Regions from separate parts of the Labrys sp. E2SS-1L genome, predicted to be linked through region 1. Evidence: predicted binding sites of a transcription regulator. Region 1 holds the regulator's gene; each other region holds the start of a gene.
The links. Region 1 encodes LexA, which represses DNA repair genes until DNA is damaged. Its sites were predicted from a motif close to TGTTCNNNNTGTGTTCNG; they were not measured.
Positions count from the first base shown of each region.

Region 2: a site for LexA is predicted at 2,500-2,517, ahead of ACIGJE_RS04080 (YifB family Mg chelatase-like AAA ATPase). Genes of this name have one in related genera too.
Region 3: a site for LexA is predicted at 2,251-2,268, ahead of uvrA (excinuclease ABC subunit UvrA). Genes of this name have one in related genera too.

Region 1 is NZ_CP172712.1:4,105,948-4,111,091, forward strand. It holds gene trpC (indole-3-glycerol phosphate synthase TrpC) at 1-183, shown strand, start outside; gene moaC (cyclic pyranopterin monophosphate synthase MoaC) at 180-683, shown strand; gene ACIGJE_RS19240 (molybdopterin molybdotransferase MoeA) at 680-1,900, shown strand; gene lexA (transcriptional repressor LexA) at 2,013-2,735, shown strand; gene ACIGJE_RS19250 (pentapeptide repeat-containing protein) at 2,764-3,447, shown strand; gene ACIGJE_RS19255 (TOBE domain-containing protein) at 3,558-3,764, opposite strand; gene ACIGJE_RS19260 (hypothetical protein) at 3,981-5,144, opposite strand, start outside.
Region 2 is NZ_CP172712.1:882,280-887,423, reverse strand. It holds gene ACIGJE_RS04090 (lipase family protein) at 87-1,301, opposite strand; gene ACIGJE_RS04085 (DMT family transporter) at 1,501-2,424, opposite strand; gene ACIGJE_RS04080 (YifB family Mg chelatase-like AAA ATPase) at 2,573-4,111, shown strand; gene ACIGJE_RS04075 (hypothetical protein) at 4,126-4,317, opposite strand; gene ACIGJE_RS04070 (hypothetical protein) at 4,304-4,531, shown strand; gene ACIGJE_RS04065 (hypothetical protein) at 4,607-4,945, shown strand; gene ACIGJE_RS04060 (Pr6Pr family membrane protein) at 5,079-5,144, shown strand, end outside.
Region 3 is NZ_CP172712.1:3,814,515-3,819,658, forward strand. It holds gene ACIGJE_RS17690 (DUF2938 domain-containing protein) at 1-348, opposite strand, end outside; gene ACIGJE_RS17695 (regulatory protein RecX) at 414-944, opposite strand; gene ACIGJE_RS17700 (HAD-IA family hydrolase) at 1,077-1,733, shown strand; gene arfB (alternative ribosome rescue aminoacyl-tRNA hydrolase ArfB) at 1,774-2,199, opposite strand; gene uvrA (excinuclease ABC subunit UvrA) at 2,344-5,144, shown strand, end outside.

The sequences.
Region 1 (5,144 bases):
CTGGCGCCGCTGGTGCCCGGCGATCGTCTCCTGGTCGGCGAAAGCGGCATCTTCACACCCGGCGACGTCCAGCGCCTGCAGAAGGCTGATGTGAACACCTTCCTGGTGGGCGAGAGCCTGATGCGCCAGGCCGACGTCGCCGCCGCCACGCGTGCCCTGCTGTCTGTGGACCAGGCGGCATGAGCCGGCAAAATACGAATCCTAGCCTTACCCATCTCGACGCCTCCGGCGAGGCGAACATGGTCGATGTTTCGCAAAAGGCCGTGACGAGCCGCACCGCAATTGCCGAAGGGCGGGTGGTGATGCAGCGCGAGACGCTCGACCTCGTCTTGTCGGGTGATGCCAAGAAAGGTGATGTTCGCGCCACGGCCCGCATCGCCGGTATCATGGCCGCCAAGAAAACCCATGAACTCATTCCGCTCTGCCACCCGCTGCTCCTCAGCAAGGTCGCCGTCGAGATCGAGCCCGACACCGCTCTGCCCGGTCTGACGGTGCGGGCGACAGCCAAGGTCGCGGGTCAGACCGGCGTGGAGATGGAAGCGCTGACCGCTGTTTCCGTCGCCTGCCTGACCATCTATGACATGGTCAAAGCCGCCGACCGGGGCATGCGCATCGAGGCGATCAGGCTCGTAGAGAAGTCCGGCGGCAAATCCGGCGATTGGCATGCGGAGGAAAATCCATGAGCCTGCTTCCCGTCGCGGACGCGCTGGCCAAGGTGGTTGCCGGCGTCACCCCGCTTCCTGTCGAAACCGTGCCACTGCACGCCACGCGCGGACGCGTGCTTGCTTCCGCCATCACCGCGCTGAGAACCCAGCCCGGTTTCAACGCCTCGGCCATGGACGGCTATGCAGTACGCGTGGATGACGCCAAGCAGGGAGCCAGCCTCGAATTGATCGGCGAGTCTGCCGCCGGGCATGGCTATGCCGGTCGGGTCGGCGAGAACCAGGCCGTGCGCATCTTTACGGGCGCGCCCGTACCTGACGGCGCCGACACCGTGGTGATCCAGGAACAGACCCGGCGCGACGGCAATCGCGTCATCCTGGAGGCCACGGCCAAGCCCGGCCAGCATATCCGGGGCCGCGGACTGGATTTTACCGAAGGCCGTGAGGCCCTGAGGCCTGGAACCGTCATCGGCCCCCGCGATATCGCCCTCGCCGCCGCCATGAACCACCCAGGTCTGCCGGTCCACCGCCGCCCCAAGGTCGCCATCCTCGCCACCGGCGACGAACTGGTATTGCCCGGCCAGGCCATCGGCGAGAACCAGATCGTTGCCTCCAACAACTTCGCCATCCGCGCCCTTGTCGAGGCCGAAGGCGGCGAAGTGCTCGACCTCGGCATCGCCAGCGACGACTTCCCGGCCCTGGAAGCCGCCATCAAGCGAGCTCGCGCCGAAAAGGCCGATGTGCTCGTCACTATCGGCGGTGCCTCCGTCGGCGATCACGATCTGATCCAGACCGCACTGACCCGCGAAGGCATGCGGCTCGGCTTCTGGAAGATTGCCATGCGGCCAGGCAAGCCGCTGCTGCATGGGCGGCTCGGCGTCATGCACATCCTCGGACTGCCGGGCAATCCGGTCTCCTCCGTGGTTTGCGGCGTCCTCTTCCTGGTGCCGCTGCTGCGCGCGTTGCTTGGCCGTTCCGACGCCGGCCCGCCACGCCGCAAGGCCGTCTTTGCCCGCTCCTGGCCGGCCAACGATGTCCGCGAGGATTATATACGGGCCCGCTTCCTGCTTGACGATACGTCAGACATCCTCAAGGTAGAGCCATTGGCACTGCAGGATTCGTCGCTCGTCAGCGTGATGCAACATGCCGACTGCCTGGTGATCCGGCCGCCCTTCGCACCCGAAGCAAAGGCGGGTGAGACCTGCGAGATCATCGATCTCCGTGCGGCCGGCTATTGACCACGTCTTTAACCTGAACTTCATTGTTGCAGAACACAGTAGGAACATGTAGCACTGTTCTTGTTTTGTTTACACCTTCACCGTGATTCGCGGCCGCCACGACGGGATAGCCATGCTGACCAAGAAACAACATGAATTGCTTCGGTTCATTCATGAGCGCCTGAAGGAACAGGGTGTGCCTCCTTCCTTCGATGAGATGAAGGAAGCACTGGACCTCAGGTCCAAGTCCGGCATTCACCGCCTGATCATGGCGCTGGAGGAGCGTGGCTTCATTCGGCGCCTGCCCAACCGCGCCCGTGCGCTGGAAGTGGTGCGCCTGCCCGAATCGGCGGTGCCGAGCGGTGGCGGCCTGTCGCTCGCCTCTTCCCAGCGTGGTTTCCGCCCCAATGTAATCGAGGGCAATCTCGGCAAGGTTCGCCCCGTCAGGCCTGAAATTGACGACGAGGTCGGCCGGCCGGTCCTCGTCCCGGTGATGGGGCGTATCGCCGCCGGCACGCCGGTCTCCGCCATCCAGTCCAAGAGCCACACCATCAGCGTCACGCCGGAAATGTTGTCCTCCGGCGATCATTTCGCCCTGGAAGTGCGCGGCGATTCCATGATCGAAGCCGGTATCTTCGACAATGACACCGTGCTTATCCGCCGCCAGGACCACGCCGATACCGGCGACATCGTCGTGGCACTGATCGACGACGAGGAGGCGACACTCAAGCGCCTGCGCAAGCGCGGAGCCTCCATCGCACTGGAGGCCGCCAATCCGGCCTATGAAACCCGTATCTTCGGGCCCGACCGGGTGCAGATCCAGGGCAAGCTGGTCGGTTTGTTCCGTCGCTATTGAGCGTGGCCGACATCGTGGCTTGCCGGCTATGAACGCGCTTCGCGCGATCGCGAACTGCAGCTTGCGGCGCCGCGATGTCGAAAACCTGCTCGCGGCGAAGCTTCCGCATTCCCTCGTCGATTGCGAGATGGAGGAGTGCGATCTTTCGCGTCTCGATCTCTCTCATTGGGCCTTCGAGCGCTGCAGGCTCAGAAACGCCAAGCTGGTCGGCGCCAGGCTTGCCAATACACTCTGGCGCAACTGCAAAGCGAGCGGCGCCGATTTCCGTGGCACGGACCTGGAGGAAGCGGCGTTCCGCACCGGTGATTACAGCAATACCAGCTTCCGGCGCGCCAAGGCGGCCTCGACGGCTTTTACCGGTTGCAAGCTGACCGGGGCGGACCTCTCCGAAACCTCGGGGCTGGGGCTGGTTTTCGAGGAAGTTCTGCTGATGTCGGCCAAGCTGCCGGCCTTTTCCTTCCGGAAGAGCGTGCTGCGTCGCCTCGACTTCACCCAGGCCGATTTGCGCCAATGTGATTTTCGCGAGGCGATCTTCGAGGAATGCAGTCTGCGTGATGCCAATCTTGTCGATGCTCGCTTCGAGGGTGCCGACTTGCGCGGTGCCGATCTCGGCGGGCTGAAGCTGGCAGACACCCGTTATTTCAAGGGCGCCACGATCTCGAAAGGCCAGGCCGGCCAATTGCTGGCCGAACTGGGCTTGCGGATTGCCTGAGAGAGCCTCCGGAATCGCAGGCTAATCCGCTCGACACCAGGCAACCAGGAGTGCTCGAACCACTATTCGCCCGAGCACCGCCGAAGGTCGTCATGAACCGGGAAGACAGGTCAGTCGACAGCAATCATGACGTCTGAGGCCTTGATGACGGCATAGGCATTCTGGCCGGGCTTGAGATTGAGGTCGTCGACGGCCTCATTGGTGATCGACGCAGTAATGATGGTGCCGTTGACCTCGAGCTGGATGTGGGAGGTCGTCTGCCCCTTCGTCACGCTCTTGATCGTGCCCTTGATCTGGTTGCGGGCGCTGATTTTCATGAAACTTCCCTTGGCGACGCGAAAGACGCGATCATCATCATTCCTGAAGCAATGTCCACCGGCAAATACTGGTGAAATTAGCGTGGCGGTGGCCCCTTCCAGACGGCGGGTACGATCGGGGTAACCGCCTCAAAACGCGCGATCGTTACCCCGAAAATTGCGGGCGGAGGCCCATGGGGCCGCCACCTTCTCGCTCAGACGCGATGCAGCCAACGCTCAGGTGAGGCCGATGATGTCGCTGCTTTGCAAATTGACCGTGCCCTGGATCGCGATCTGAAAATCCGCCTTCTTGTCACCATTTATATCGCCCTGCAGCATGGTCTGCCCACCCTGGAAGATATAACGCAGTTCACCCGACGAGCCGGTGAAATCGCTATTGGCGATCAGGCTGTGGAACTCCTGAAAACTGAGGTCGATTTTGTCCTCGCCTTGGGTGAAGTCCATGATCGTGTCGGTTGCCGCACGGGTCAATCCGCTGTCCTTGACGCCCAGCAGTTTGAAGATGTCGTTGCCGCCCTCCCCCCAAAGGATGTCGGCTCCAACGCCGCCGGCGATAATGTCGTTGCCGTCATTGCCGTGCAGTGTTTCCGCTATCGCTCCGCCGACGATGGTGTCGTTGCCGGCGGTGCCCCACACGATCTCGAAGCCTTTCACATTCTCGCTGCCGCCGGATGTGCCGAAGGTTGCGGTCTGAGCATTCAGGCCGAGAGCCGCCGTGATGCCCAGATTGATATTGAGCGGGTCGGTCGTAGCGGGATCGACAGTGAAGACGTCGATCCCGGTGCTGCCATCCACCTTGTCGGTACCGCCATCGTTCGAGGCAAAATAGACGTCATTGCCCGCACCGAGGCCATAGATGTCGTTGCCGGCCTGATCGTGGACATATTCGACACTGGCACCACCGACAAAGGTATCGTTGCCCGCCCCCAAATAGAAGTCGCCGGTCACCAGACCGGCACCGGACTCGGTGAACTTGTCGTTGCCAGCTCCGGTCTGGACATTGCCGTAGATGGTACCGCTGTTGGTGATGGTATTACCGCCATCGCCACCATAGACACCCCTATAGATCGTCTTGCTGTTGGTGAGGGTGTTGACCCCCTCGCCCAGATCGATGCCGTCGACGCTGCCCGAATTGGTGATCTTGTCGTTGCCGTTGCCAGCCGAGATGAAACCGTAGATCACGCCGGTGTTGGTCGCCGTATCATCTCCCGTACCCAGCCAGACGGCGCCATCGATCTCCTTGCCGTTGGTAAGGCTGTCATTGCCGGCACCGAGGTCCAACGCGCCCTGGAAATACTGTTCGCTTCCAGCATCGTAGCCATAGGCCGTGTCGCCGACGATCAACCCCGTATTGCTTATGACGTCGGCTCCCAAACTTCC
Region 2 (5,144 bases), 2.3 Mb from region 1:
TCGACTCACTCGATAAGCCCAGTCTGCGATCTCCTGGTTTTCGAGCAGATATGGGACGGCCAGGGGCGGCATTCCGCGTACCGGCCTCATGGTATCCCGGCACAGGCACTTTGTGCTGGAACGCCCTTGAAGCGATCGGCGAACCAGTCGGGAAGGGCCGCGACAGCGACGGGCACGATGTTTTCGTGGTCGAGGCCCTTGCTCTCGCGGTAGTCGACTGTCACGCCCTGCTGGCAAAGATCCCGGGCAACCTTGCGGTTGAGCTCGACGGGCACGGCAATGTCCTTGTCCCCCTGGAAGAAGACGAACGGCACGTTCCTGACCGGCAGGAAGGCATCGTTCGCTTCCAGCCATTGGCGCCAGGGCTTGCCCGGCTGCAGGCCATCGCGATTGGCGAAGAGCGTGGTCGGCTTCCCCTCCGTCTTCTCCGCGATCGCCCAGCAGCCCGCGCTCAGATGTTCGAGCATTTCCAGTCCGTCGGTCGACAGCACATCCCGCAGCGCGAGTTCGGGATGGCCGACCCGCAGGCCGACCATGCGGGAGATATAATAGCCACCCGTGGCTGTCGTGGTCAGGTCGTATTCGGTCAGATCCCAGTGCCGGGAAGCCGGGGCGATTTCCCCCGCGCCGAGCAATTCGAGCTCGGGGGCGTAGGCCTGCTGGAGATGGGCAAGCCAGAGCGATGTCTGCCCGCCTTGCGACCAGCCATATTCGACGAAGCGCGGCCCGGCATCCGCGCCGGGAAACGTCTGGGCAAGGCGTACCGCGTCCAGGGAGGCCTTGGCCTGGGCAGCGCCGTTGAGATAGGCCGTGGAGCCGGGCGTGCCCAGCCCCTGGTAGTCGCTGGCGACGACCACGAAGCCCTTGTCCAGCATCTGCTCCAGGGCGGGGATGCGAATGCCCCATTTGTCGACGAGGCTGCGCCGGGAGGGCGCGCAGCTATCCTGCATGCCGGCCGTTTCGTGGTTCCAGAGCACGAGGTGCCCAGGCTGCTTCCTGGAGGCGGCTGGCAGGTAGATCTCGCCGGACACATAGGTAAGCTTGCCATCGGCCCCTTCCGTCACATAGACGACGTTCCAGGCCTTGGCGCCCTTTGGAGCGTCGAAACGTTGCTGCACCCAATAGATGTCACCGCGCTTGGCGCCGGCCGGCACCTCGGTGGGCACGTCGTCCCAGAAGGCTGACCCCTGAGGACCGGTCCTGGGTTCCATCGAGGAAGTCGGAGCTGCCGCGAGCGGGCCGGCCGCCAGGGCCGACAACAGCAAGGCTCCGATAACCGCAAGGGCATATGACAATTTCATGCGCGCCTCCCCAATCTGTCTCTTTTGTTTTTCCTCATGGCCTGTTTGGCGGCAGAGGATGCAGAGCTTGGGGGAATGTCGCAGAGGGCGGAAATCGCTACAAATAGTATGTTGGCCGCCAGACATAACCGAAAGGTTATGAGAGACAGACTCACCATTCCTCGAATCGCATGGGCTTGAAGAGCCAAGGCGAGGCTTATCATCCGAGCTTTCGGGCTGGCATCGTCATGGCGACGACACCGACGACCACACAGGCCAGGCCCGCCCAAGCCGTCGAGGATAACGTTTCTCCAAGAAACAGGACGCCGATCGCAACACCGATCGGCACCCGAAGATAAGCCTGTGCGGTCGTGCCGACGGAACCGAGCGTTTGCACGAGCCGGAAATAGATCACGAAAGCCACAGCCGTCGAGAAAACAGAAAGCGCAAGGAGAGCCAGCACGGAAGTGGCACTGGGAGCCAAGGTCCAGGGGCGATCGACGATGAGACTGGCCGGCACCAGGACCATCGCGCCAGAGACCAGCGAGCCGGCGGCCGGTATCATCGGATCGAGCCCCCTGAAGGACTTGCTGAAGATCGCGGCGCCGGCATAGCAGAGCGTGGCGGCGACGATGGCGAGCTGCGCGCCCATTTCATGCCCGAAGCCGCCGAGCGCCTCCACGCCGACGATCAGGCAGGTTCCGATCAGCCCTGCCGCAACGCCGAACAGCTTGCGGCCGGTGACGGCTTCGTGGCGGGTGAGCGCCGCCGTCAGCAGGAAGGCGAAGATCGGCGAGGTGGAATTCAGGATCGTCGCAAGGCCCGCATCGGTCGTCTGTTCGGCCCAGGCGATCAGGGTGAAAGGCACGACGCTGTTGAGGCAGGCCTGAAGAGCGAAGCGCTCCCATATCCGCCGATCCGCCGGCAATCCCAGCCCGCGCAGCCGGAGGACGGCGACGAGAATGGCTCCTGCAATCAGGGTCCTGGCGGCGATCAGCGTGACCGGTGGAATGGTTTCGACGCCGACCTTGATAAAGGCGTAGGACGCTCCCCAAAGGGCAGAAAGCGCCAGAAGCAACACCGGTTGGTTTGCCATGTTCGCCATGCCGGCCATCGCGTTCCCGTTCTCATCGAGGCTGTTCATGCCCTCCTGCCTAGCTGGAACCGCAGCCGAATGTTTCGGTGCTCACCGAACTGTCGAGCACCGATAGTCACGTTTTGTTCTCATTTTGCTTGGCGATGCCGCGCTTCCCCGCTATCGTCGGCGGGGTTGATGGGGAAACGAGAACGAGATGGTATCGCGCGTCGCGACGGTGGCATTCGAGGGCGTGGAAGCGCGCCAGGTCGACGTGCAGGTCCAGATTATGACCGGTTCGGTGGTGTTCACCATCGTCGGCCTGCCCGACAAGGCGGTGTCGGAAGCGCGCGAAAGGGTGCGCGCCGCCCTGACCGCCGCCGGCCTGGCCCTGCCGGCCAAGCGCATCACCGTCAATCTCGCCCCGGCCGATCTGCCCAAGGAAGGCTCGCATTTCGACCTGCCCATCGCGCTCGGGGTGATGGCCGCCATCGGCGCCATTCCGCATGATGCGCTGGAGGGCTACTGCGTGCTGGGCGAGCTCGGCCTCGACGGCACCATCACCAAGGTCGCCGGCGTGCTGCCATCGGCCGTCGCCGCCAATGGCCGCGGGCTCGGCCTGATCTGCCCGGCCGCCTGCGGTCCGGAAGCGGCCTGGGCCGGCCCCGACATGGACATTCTCGCCCCGCGCTCCCTGATCCAGCTGGTCAATCATTTCAAGGGCACGCAGTTGCTCTCTCGCCCGCAGCCGCGCATCGCCGCGGCGCCGGCCACCCTGCCCGATCTCAGGGACATCAAGGGCCAGGAGACCGCCAAGCGCGCCTTGGAGGTGGCGGCAGCCGGCGCGCATAATCTCCTGATGATCGGTCCGGCGGGTTCTGGCAAGTCGATGCTGGCGGCAAGGCTGCCCTCGATCCTGCCGCCCCTGGTGCCGGCGGAGCTCCTGGAAATCTCGATGATCCATTCGGTGGCTGGCCAGCTCGCCGGTGGCGAACTCACCAGCCGGCGCCCCTTCCGCGCGCCCCATCATTCGGCCTCGATGGCGGCGCTGATCGGCGGCGGCATCCATGCCCGGCCGGGCGAAGTCTCGCTCTCCCATCACGGCGTGCTCTTCCTCGACGAGATGCCGGAATTCGCGCCGCAGACCCTCGATGCCCTGCGCCAGCCGCTGGAATCGGGCGAGGCCGTGATCGCCAGGGCCAATGCCCGCGTTGCCTATCCCGCGCGGATCCAGCTCGTCGCGGCGATGAACCCGTGCCGCTGCGGCAAGGCCAACGATCCCGGCTTCGCCTGCCGGCGTGGGCCGGTGGAGCGCTGCGCCGCCGACTACCAGGCCCGCATCTCCGGCCCGCTGCTCGACCGCATCGACATCGTCGTCGAGGTGCCCGCCGTCTCCGCCGCCGATCTCATCCTGCCGCCGCCGGCCGAGGGGTCGGCCGAGGTGGCGACCCGGGTGGCCGAGGCCCGCGACCGCGCCGCCCGGCGCTATCGCACGCTTGGCCTGCCCGATGGCTCCACCAATGCCAGCGTGCCGGTCAATGTGGTCGAGGAGGTCGCCCGCCCCGATGCGGCCGCCACCAAGCTGTTGCGCGACGCCTCGGAGGCCATGCGCCTGTCCGCCCGCGGTTTCCACCGCGTGCTGCGCGTTTCGCGCACCCTGGCCGATCTCGACGGCGAGGCCGATGTCGGCCGGATCCACATCGCCGAGGCGCTGAGCTACCGGGCGCGGACGGACAGGGCGACGGTGCTGGCGTGAGCGAAAGCGCACCATCAGCGGCAGAATGACGGATTATCGATGGCATCCGCCACTCCTTCAAAGGTGATCCTCTTGCGCTCTTCCCTTTTGCTTCTCGCTGCTGCCCTTTCTTTCTCGCCAGCTTTCTCGTCAGGCCTGGCGATGGCGGCGGAGCATCCCTGCATGGGAGATGCCGGACGCAGGGCAAAAGCCTTGATCGCCTTCAACTACGGGACTTCGCTCGATTACGCTCTTTTGAGCGAACTGCCGATCCGCGTGCTGCCACCGATCAAGCGCCCCGAGATCGGTGACCGCCTCGATGTGATCGAGGTGGTCGGCTTCGTCAATCGCGCGCGGTATCGCGTGCGTATTCTTTATGCGCAGGGCCGCTGCACCATGCTGGGCCAGGAGATCGTGGATGTCAGCAGCCGGGTGGATTGATCGGCACGCTGGCGACGCGGCCGCCAAGCCGCTATCTGCAGACACCACCCAGCCGATGTTCACCCGAGACATGTCATGCGCATTTCCGTCCTTCTCGCCTCCCTTGCCTTGCTCGCCGGCACCACCGCTTCCCTGGCCGCTCCCCGCCCCCGCTGCGCCGATGCCGCGGTGAAGCAGGCCACCAAGCTGCTGGCTTTCCATTCCGACAATGACGACCGCGCCCGCGTCGATGCCGATAGCGTCAAGGCGATCGGTACCGTCGGCGCCCTGGTCGGCAAGGGGCGTTTCGATGTGATCGAGGTCGAGGGCTCGATCTACAAGGGCGAGTATCGCATGCGCCTGATCTACGCCCAGATCCCGGGCGACTGCGTGCTGATGGGCCAGGAGATCCTCGAACGCAGCGATCCCTATTGACCGCTGCGGGTTTGCCAGCCTCGGCCGAGGCCGTAAGTTATTGTGGCCGCATCGTTCTCGCGAAACCGGCGTCCACTTTTCGGCTCGATGCTTTAGACTGGGTTGCCAGCCGCAGCAGCGATCGAGGTGATTCATGACGGGCAGCCAGGCAGCCGGACGCCTTTTTGCGGCGCTGATCGCCGTCACGGCCTGGCTCGCC
Region 3 (5,144 bases), 290 kb from region 1:
CAAGAACCAACCAGCCCCCACCGTGACGATGCCGAGGATCCAGGCCGGCAGGAATGTCGGATTCGCCAGCCAGGCCCCTCCGGCGAAGACCACCAGGATCACGCCGTAGAGAATGCCAACCACGTAATGGCCAATCCAGCCCAACGCCAATTCATGGGCATAGGGTGCGGCCTTGCCGATATCGTCATGGAAGACGCGGCCCTCTTTCAGATGCCAGAACCAACGGCCGACAGGCGCCCAGTTCGGCAGGTTCTCACCGAAGAATTTGTGCAGCAGGATCGCCCATAGATCCATCAGGATCGTTGCACCAACGCCAATCGCAACGCCGCGCCAGAAAAGTTCGAACATGCCGATTCCGCCAAGAGGACTGTATTCATCATACAAAACACGCTGCGCTCGGCAGACGCAAGATTTCAAATCTCGAGAAGAGCGCGGATTTCGTCGGGATCCGCGATGATGATGCGGCGTGCCAGCGAAACGGCAAAGCCACCGCGTGCCAATATAGCGATTTCCCGTTCGATCTCGGCTTCCTTGTCCGTCCGGCGCCAGGGACCGATGCGCCGGCGCTGTGCCAGCCGTGCAGCGGCCCTTTCTTCGGCTGCGTCACTTTCCTCTCCCGCAAGAGCCTCGGTCACCAAAGTGCGATCGACGCCCTTGGCAGCCAGGGCAGCGCCGATCCGGCGCGCCGAAAGGCCCCGGCTGCGTCCGGCGTGAAGGCGTGCCTCCACAAAACTGGCGTCGTCGATGAAACCGCGCTGCCGGCAATAGCCGATCGTGCGCTCGATCAGGTCGGCGACGTCAGCTTCCGGACCCAATTTGCGGCGTGCCCTTCGCTGCAGGACCTGACGGAGGTTGGCGACGCTGGTCGATCGCTGGCCGAGATAATGGAGCGCGGACTTGCGCATCCAGCTTTCTTCGCGGCTCAGCGACGGGATGATGGACATGGCAGCCTCGAATCGTTGGAAAGAACTTGCCGGAACTCGTGGCCACGCGCCATCATCCCCCCGCTCGGACCTGGCTTGACAAGAATCGCGGCACGCCGGCCTCTGCACGTCTTCTTGGATCAGGCGGTTCCCATGTCCTTCTCTCTGGTGATTTTCGATTGCGATGGTGTTCTCGTCGACAGCGAGATCCTGTCGGCCGAAGTCGAGGCCGAGGCCTTGTCGGCCCTCGGCGTAAAAGTCACCGCGCATGACGTGATGCAGCGTTTCCTCGGTCTGACCCAGGAGGCCTTGGAGGAGCGCTTCGAGCACGATTTCGGACTCAAGCTGCCGCCGAACCATGCCGAAACCACGCGCAGTATGCTGCGAGCGGCCTATGTAGAGCGTCTGGAACCCATTCCAGGCGTGCGCGACGTGCTCCAAAGCCTGCCTATGCCCTTTTGCGTCGCCTCCAACAGCCCACCTGCCAAGCTTGGTCTCGGCCTCAGCATCACCAACCTGTTCGAACTGGTCTATCCCAACATCTTTAGCGCGAAGCTGGTGGCGCGGGGGAAACCGGCGCCGGATCTGTTTCTCCATGCGGCAAAGGCGCTCGGCGCGGATCCCGCCGACACCGTCGTGGTCGAAGACAGCGTGGTCGGCGTCAAGGCAGCAAAGGCCGCGGGCATGACGGCGATCGGCTTCGTCGGCGGCCTGCACCATATGCCCCCCAGCGAGGAAACCCTGGTAGCGGCCGGCGCCGATCACATCGCCGAGACGATGGACGAGGTGAAGGCGCTGATCCTGGCATGAGCCAGGATGATGGCGGTCGGTAGCGGCGCGCTTCCGGATCTCAATCCATCGAAATCTTGCTGCCGCGTAGCGATTTGACGTTCGAGCGGCGCGATTTCGACTCAAGCCGCCGCGCCTTGGCGGCTTTGGAGGGCTTGGTCGCCTTGCGGGGTGGCGGTGGCGGCATCGCCGCCTCGCGCAGAAGCGCAACCAGCCTCTCGCGGGCATCTTCGCGATTACGCTCCTGGGTGCGGAAACGCTGGGCAAGAATGACGACAACCCCTTCCTGCGTCAGCTTGCGCCCGGCGAGCCTCTGGGCCCGGATCGCAACCTCATTGGGGAGTGAAGGCGAAGTGCGGATGTCGAAACGCAATTGCACCGCCGTCGACAGCTTGTTGACGTTCTGTCCGCCAGGGCCGGAGGAGCGTACGAAATCCTCGACGATCTCGCGCTCATCGATGGACAGAGTTGGTGTGATCTCGATCATCCGGCCTGCATAGCGTATGGCTTGGCGCGCCGCCGCTAATTTCTGCGGATAAGTTCACGAATTGTTCTTGTCTTTTCGTACACCCTCCTTCAATTTGCGAGCCAAAGCGCCTATCTCAGGCTGAAAGCCCACAGGATCGTCCGTATGTCTGGCCGCCCCACCTCCGGCAGCGCTGTTCCATCGCCTGCCGATCGCCGCTTCATTACCGTGCGCGGCGCTCGCGAGCACAATCTCAAGAATGTCGATCTCGAAATCCCGCGCGACAAGCTGGTAGTCTTTACCGGCCTTTCCGGCTCGGGCAAGTCGTCGCTTGCCTTCGATACCATCTATGCCGAAGGGCAGCGCCGCTATGTCGAGAGCCTGTCGGCCTATGCGCGCCAGTTCCTCGAGATGATGCAGAAGCCGGACGTCGACCAGATCGACGGCCTGTCGCCCGCCATCTCGATCGAGCAGAAGACCACATCGCGCAATCCGCGCTCGACGGTGGCGACGGTCACCGAAATCTATGACTATATGCGCTTGCTCTGGGCCCGCATCGGCATTCCCTATTCGCCGGCGACCGGCCTGCCTATCGAAAGCCAGACGGTCAGCCAGATGGTGGACCGGGTCATGGCTATGCCGGAAGGCACCCGCCTGTTCCTGCTCGCCCCCGTCGTGCGCGGGCGCAAGGGCGAATACCGCAAGGAGCTCGCCGATTTCCTCAAGCGCGGCTTCCAGCGCGTCAAGATCGACGGCACCTTCTACGAGATCGCCGACGCTCCTGCCCTCGACAAGAAGCTCAAGCATGACCTCGACGTGGTGGTGGACCGCATCGTGGTGCGCGCCGACATCGCCAGCCGTCTGGCCGACTCCTTCGAAACGGCGCTCGAACTCGCCGACGGCATTGCCGTGGTCGAGCTCGCCGACCAGAAGGAGGCCGACGGCTCGCCCAAGCGCGTGATATTCAGCCAGAAATTTGCCTGCCCCGTCTCCGGCTTCACCATTCCGGAGATCGAGCCGCGGCTGTTCTCCTTCAACAATCCCTTCGGTGCCTGCCCGTCCTGCGACGGGATCGGCACCGAGATGACGGTCGATCCCGTGCTGGTGGTGCCTGACGAGACATTGTCGCTGCGCAAGGGCGCGCTGGCGCCCTGGGCGAAGTCGACCAGCCCCTATTACAGCCAGACGGTCGACGCGCTCGCCAAACATTACAAATTCGGCGTGACCACGCCCTGGAAGGACCTGCCGGAAAAGGTGCAGCAGGTGTTCCTCTACGGTTCGGGCGAGGAACAGATCGTCTTTTCCTTTGATGACGGCCTGCGCTCCTATGAGACCCGCAAGGCTTTCGAAGGCGTGGTGACCAATCTGGAGCGGCGCTGGAAGGAGACAGATTCCGAACAGGCCCGCGAGGACATTTCGCGCTTCATGGCGAACACGCCATGCAAGGCCTGCGCCGGCTTTCGCCTCAAGCCCGAATCCCTGGCGGTAAAGGTCACGCACAAGCATATCGGCGAGATCTCGGCGATGTCGGTGCGCCAGGCCCAGCACTGGTTCGAAGCGCTGCCGGCCGAGCTCAACACCAAGCAGAACGAGATCGCTGTCCGCATCCTCAAGGAGATTCGCGAGCGCCTGCGCTTCCTGGTCGATGTCGGCCTGGATTACCTGACGCTTGCCCGCAATTCCGGTACGCTCTCGGGCGGTGAGAGCCAGCGCATCCGCCTCGCCTCGCAGATCGGATCCGGCCTCAGCGGCGTGCTCTATGTGCTGGACGAGCCTTCCATCGGCCTGCACCAGCGCGACAACGAGCGCCTGCTCGAAACGCTGCGGCGCCTGCGCGAACTCGGCAACACCGTCATCGTGGTGGAGCATGACGAGGATGCCATCCTGCAGGCCGATCATGTCGTCGATGTCGGTCCGGGCGCGGGCGTGCATGGCGGGCGAGTCGTAGCCCAGGGCACGCCGGCCGAGGTGATGGCCAATCCGGCTTCCCTCACCGGCAAATATCTGACCGGTCAGCTCTCGGTCCCCATGCCGGCCGAACGGCGCCGGCGGCAGAAGGGCAAGGCGCTGAAGCTCACCGGCGCCCGCGGCAACAATCTCAAGGATGTCTCGGTCGAGGTGCCGCTCGGCTTGTTCACCTGCGTTACCGGCGTTTCCGGCGGTGGCAAGTCGACCCTGCTGATCGATACCATCTACAAGGCCGTCGCCCGCAAGCTGAACGGCGCGCTGGAGCACCCTGCCCCCTATGACAAGCTCGACGGCCTGGAACTGATCGACAAGGTCATCGACATCGATCAGTCGCCGATCGGCCGCACCCCGCGCTCCAATCCCGCAACTTATACCGGTGCCTTCACGCCCATCCGCGAATGGTTCGCGGGCTTGCCCGAGGCGAAGGCGCGCGGCTACCTGCCGGGGCGCTTCTCCTTCAACGTCAAGGGCGGACGCTGCGAGGCCTGCCAGGGCGACGGCGTCATCAAGATCGAGATGCACTTCCTGCCCGACGTCTACGTCACCTGCGACGTCTGCAAGGGCAAGCGGTACGATCGCGAGACATTGGACGTGCGCTTCAAGAACAAGTCGATCGCCGACGTGCTCGACATGACGGTCGACGAAGGAGCCGAATTCTTCAAGGCCGTGCCGACCATCCGCAACACCATGGAAACGCTGGCGCGGGTCGGCCTGGGCTATGTCAAGGTCGGCCAGCAGGCGACCACCCTGTCGGGCGGCGAAGCCCAGCGCGTGAAGCTCTCCAAGGAATTGTCGCGTCGCTCGACCGGGCGCACGCTCTACATCCTCGACGAGCCGACCACGGGCCTGCATTTCCACGACGTCGCCAAGCTGCTGGAAGTGCTGCATGAACTGGTCGACCAGGGCAATACCGTGGTGGTGATCGAGCACAATCTCGAAGTCATCAAGACGGCCGACTGGGTCATTGACATGGGGCCGGAGGGCGGCGACGGCGGCGG